2 regions of the Lelliottia jeotgali genome follow, and region 1 is predicted to be linked to the other one. Evidence: predicted binding sites of a transcription regulator. Region 1 holds the regulator's gene; the other holds the start of a gene.

Evidence for each region. Region 1 encodes LexA, which represses DNA repair genes until DNA is damaged. Its sites were predicted from a motif close to TNCTGTATGTACATACAGNA; they were not measured.
Region 2: sulA (SOS-induced cell division inhibitor SulA) is a predicted target of LexA. The motif match lies at 1,417-1,436, and genes of this name have one in related genera.

Annotation. Positions count from the first base shown of each region.
Region 1 is NZ_JAENMQ010000012.1:118,325-120,728, reverse strand. It holds gene plsB (glycerol-3-phosphate 1-O-acyltransferase PlsB) at 1-87, opposite strand, end outside; gene JBO43_RS19095 (diacylglycerol kinase) at 242-610, shown strand; gene lexA (transcriptional repressor LexA) at 720-1,328, shown strand; gene dinF (MATE family efflux transporter DinF) at 1,395-2,404, shown strand, end outside.
Region 2 is NZ_JAENMQ010000003.1:311,318-313,721, reverse strand. It holds gene ompA (porin OmpA) at 1-530, opposite strand, end outside; gene sulA (SOS-induced cell division inhibitor SulA) at 887-1,396, opposite strand; gene JBO43_RS10345 (TfoX/Sxy family DNA transformation protein) at 1,615-2,241, shown strand; gene yccS (YccS family putative transporter) at 2,198-2,404, opposite strand, start outside.

The DNA.
Region 1 (2,404 bases):
AGGTTCCGCCGGGATAGACTTACTTTTTACCAGGACGCTTAATGGTAAATTAAGTATTTTGTAGTAAATTCGTGGCCAGCCGGACATAAACGATGTAAAGCCTCTGGTTAATAATGCAAATGCGGCGCAAGGATAACAGAAAGCGCGCAAAATTTCTGTTGTTACCGGTCATACTTCAGGCTGTATTGCTACGTGCGACAACCCTAGTTACTGACGCTAAATCTAAGAAAAGGTTCTTTTAATGGCCAATAATACCACCGGGTTCACCCGAATCATCAAAGCTGCCGGATATTCATGGAAAGGTTTCCGCGCGGCGTGGATCAATGAAGCCGCCTTCCGTCAGGAAGGGGTCGCTGCTGTCATCGCGGTCATCATCGCCTGTTTCCTCGACGTTGATCCTATCACTCGCGTTCTGCTCATTGGTTCGGTTCTTCTGGTGATGATAGTGGAAATTCTCAACAGCGCTATTGAAGCGGTGGTGGATCGTATCGGCTCTGATTTCCATGAGCTCTCGGGCCGCGCGAAAGACATGGGATCTGCCGCTGTGCTGCTTGCGATTATCATAGCGGCCATCACCTGGGTCACGCTTCTTTGGTCACATTTTCGATAAGCCTTCAGGAATGCAATAAGTCTCTGGTTTTTTGTGCAGTTTTTGGTTCCAAATTCACCTTTGACTGTATATACTCACAGCATAACTGTATATACACCCAGGGGGCGGAATGAAAGCGTTAACGGCCAGACAGCAAGAGGTGTTTGATCTTATTCGAGATCACATCAGCCAGACGGGAATGCCACCTACGCGTGCGGAAATCGCGCAGCGTCTGGGCTTCCGTTCTCCAAATGCCGCTGAAGAGCACCTCAAAGCACTGGCCCGTAAAGGCGTCCTTGAGATTGTCTCCGGTGCTTCACGCGGTATTCGCCTGCTGGTAGAGGAAGAAACAGGTCTGCCACTGGTGGGTCGCGTTGCGGCGGGTGAACCTCTGCTGGCTCAGCAACACATTGAAGGCCACTATCAGGTCGATCCGGGGATGTTTAAACCGAGTGCTGACTTCCTGCTGCGCGTTAGCGGGATGTCCATGAAAGATATCGGAATCCTGGACGGCGATCTGCTGGCGGTGCACAAAACGCAGGATGTGCGTAATGGACAAGTTGTTGTCGCGCGCATTGATGACGAAGTCACCGTTAAGCGACTGAAAAAACAGGGCAACACGGTTCAGCTGTTGCCGGAAAACAGCGAGTTCTCCCCAATTGTGGTGGATCTCCGCGAGCAGGCTTTCTCTATTGAAGGTCTGGCTGTGGGTGTCATCCGCAACGGTGAATGGCTGTAATATCTTTCTGACAGGCTGCGGTGCATCCGCAGTCTGACTGTCTCACTTCTTTCCCGGTAATTTCTCATGTCTCTGCTGACTCCCTCAGACAAGGCATTGTGGCGTCTTGCGCTGCCGATGATTTTCTCCAATATCACCGTTCCTTTGCTTGGGCTGGTCGATACGGCGGTGATTGGTCATCTGGATTCCCCTGTTTATCTTGGCGGTGTGGCGATTGGCGCGACGGCGACCAGTTTCCTCTTCATGCTGCTGCTCTTTTTACGCATGAGCACTACAGGTCTAACCGCGCAGGCGTTTGGCGCGAAAGATCCGTTTCGTCTGGCCCGCGCGCTGGTGCAGCCGCTGATTCTTGCGCTGGGCGCGGGGCTGCTGATTGTTTTGCTGCGTACACCGCTTATTGATTTGGCTTTGCACGTCGTTGGCGGCAGTGAAGCGGTGCTCGAACAGGCGCGGCGTTTCCTTGAAATCCGCTGGCTCAGCGCTCCGGCATCGCTGGCAAACCTTGTTCTGCTCGGCTGGCTACTGGGTGTGCAATATGCGCGTGCGCCAGTGATCCTGCTGGTGGTGGGGAATGTGCTCAATATCATCCTCGACCTCTGGCTGGTGATGGGTCTGCATATGAATGTTCAGGGCGCGGCGCTGGCAACCGTGGTCGCGGAATACGGCACGTTCTTCATCGGTCTATGGATGGTGAAGCGTGTGCTGGCGATGCGGGGAATATCACTCGCGATGCTGAAAACCGCGTGGCGCGGCAACATCCGCAAACTGCTGGCATTGAATCGCGACATCATGCTGCGTTCGCTGCTATTGCAACTCTGCTTTGGCGCATTAACGGTATTCGGCGCGCGGCTGGGGCCGGAGATTGTTGCGGTCAACGCCGTGCTCATGACACTGCTGACGTTCACTGCCTATGCGCTTGACGGGTTTGCCTATGCCGTGGAAGCCCACTCCGGGCAAGCCTACGGTGCGCGCCAAACGGGGCAGTTGCAGGAGGTGTGGCGTGCGGCCTGCCGCCAGTCTGGCCTGGTGGCGCTGGTCTTTGCGCTTATTTATGCCCTGTTCGGCAGCCAAATCGT
Region 2 (2,404 bases), on a different contig from region 1:
GTGTTACCGTCGCCGATGTTGTTAACCCACTGGTATTCCAGACGGGTAGCGATGTCGCGGGTCATTGCCCACTCAACACCACCTGCGAATACTGGAGAAACGCCAGTGTCGTGGTCGTCGCCAGCAACGCTGTTGCTGGAGTCAGCGCGCCATACCATGCCGCCCAGACGAGTATAAACGTCCAGATCGTCAGTTACTGGGTAACCCAGTTTAGCGGTCAGCTGTACGCCCTGAGCTTTGAATGCGCCGTTAACGTTGTCGCCTTTGTATGGCATACGACCTAACCAGTCGTAACCCATTTCAAAACCAACATACGGGTTAACCTGATAGCCACCAAACGCACCTGCACCGAGCTGGCTTTCGTGAGTTGGGCCATCGTTGTTCAGGGAGCTGTTGTACCAGCCAGTGTCGTGGAACTGAGACCAGCCCAGTTTGCCACCTGCATACCAGGTATTATCTTTCGGAGCGGCCTGCGCTACGGTAGCGAAGCCAGCCAGTGCCACTGCAATCGCGATAGCTGTCTTTTTCATTTTTTGCGCCTCGTTATCATCCAAAAATCGCCATGAAGATCTCGTCGAGAAATCACGGTTAAATCCTTCACCGGGGGGCGAGCTCAAACTAGTAACTCTACCGATATCTTCGGCTTAGACCGAGCACCCCTGGCGATGTAAAGTCTACAACGTACTTGAAAACTTACAAGTGTGAACTCTGTCAGGCATATGAAAAAAAAAGTTCCGTATACGCAATATTTAACATTTTTGGCGAGAATTTTATGCTGTAAAATTAACGGAAACCGCGCCAGACAAGCTTTCTCGACGTTTTGAGTTATGGAACTAATTGCACTTACTGATGTCAAAAAAAGTTCCAGGAAAACTCTTAAATTTACTTAATGATACAAATTTGAGTGAATTTTTAGGCCAGACAGGTGTCCTCTGGCGAGAGGATCCAGACGAATCGGACGCATAATGAAGCCGATAGCCTCACCTTCTTCCGCTGCTTCTGCCAGACGATGATGCTCTTCTTCCGTCAATTCTTCAGACAACCAACCGATAACCACGCTGTAATTCCCTGTGCGCAATGCGCGAATCATCGAATCGACGGTATGACACGGAGCGATCTGGCTGGTTTGCATCATTTTTGTTAAGGGTAATCCTGCTGACTGTACCCATTCACGACTGAGTTTTTGCTGTGGGGTCAACCAGAGCTGCCAGCGTGATTGCTGACCAAGCTGTTGTAAAAGCGGCAACAGTAACATTTGCGTCATCATGGGCTGGTCTTCGCGATAAACCACTTCACTTATCAGCCCGGTAGAAACACGCCCGGAAGTTTTTTGCGTGCCATTGCCTGCGGAAGAAGAAAAAGATGTTAAGCGATTTGCATAGCCTGAAGTGTGCATAATCATTCCAGCCCTGTAGTTACTGTATGGATATACAGTAACCCCTGTACAACCAAAGATCAACCCCATTTTCGGAAAGCGTCTCGCAAATTTCGTTCGATTATGGCGTGTCTCGCAAAATGATCTTGCCGAGTGACAATAAGTTGCCTATTTTCCTGCTAACGGATCCGGTAGTAAGAAAAATGTGTTGTTACTCTATGATTTATATGGTGAATATCATGAAAAAGATATCTTATGAACGGATCTATAATTCTCAGGAATACCTTTCACCCTTGGGTGAAATCCATCATCGTGCTTTGTTCGGGGGTTATACCCTGGCGGTTGATGAAGCCGTGTTTGCGATGGTATCAGACGGAGAGCTCTATTTGAGGGCCTGCGAACAGAGCGCCCAGTACTGCGTAAAACAATCCTCTTCCTTTTTAACGTTGCTTAAACGTGGCAGGCCCGTGCTGTTGAACTACTACCGTGTCGATGATGGGCTGTGGCAGGACCGGGAAAGGCTCTTGCAACTCTCAAGCTTTGCGCTTGAGGCAGCCCGACAGGAGCGCGTTAAGCGCCATCAACGGCGGCGCCTCAAAGATCTACCCAATCTGACGTTCCAGATTGAAATTCTCCTTTGCGAAGCGGGGGTCACTAGTGAAGCCATGCTTCGGACACTTGGCGCTGAGGCGTGTTGGCTTAAAATGCGAGCGAAAAATAAGCATCTTAGTTTCAAGGTCTTGTTTGCGCTGGCCGGGGCAATCGATGGGATGCATGAGGCAGCGCTCCCGACGCTCAGGCGTCAGGAGCTTATGGAGTGGTTTAACGCGCTTCCTGTGCTGCTGGATAGTCATTCCGATAGGTAGCAATTTGCTGCTGCAGCCGGCAAATCTCGGGCAAGAGTGCAATGAGCAGGCCAATTTGCTGGAGCACGAGTGGAGCCTTGTTATCTGCGCTGGAATCGAAATGCGCAATACGCTGGCTAAGTTCATCTATTGCAGTTCGCACACGTGGCTCATCTGCCGGGCG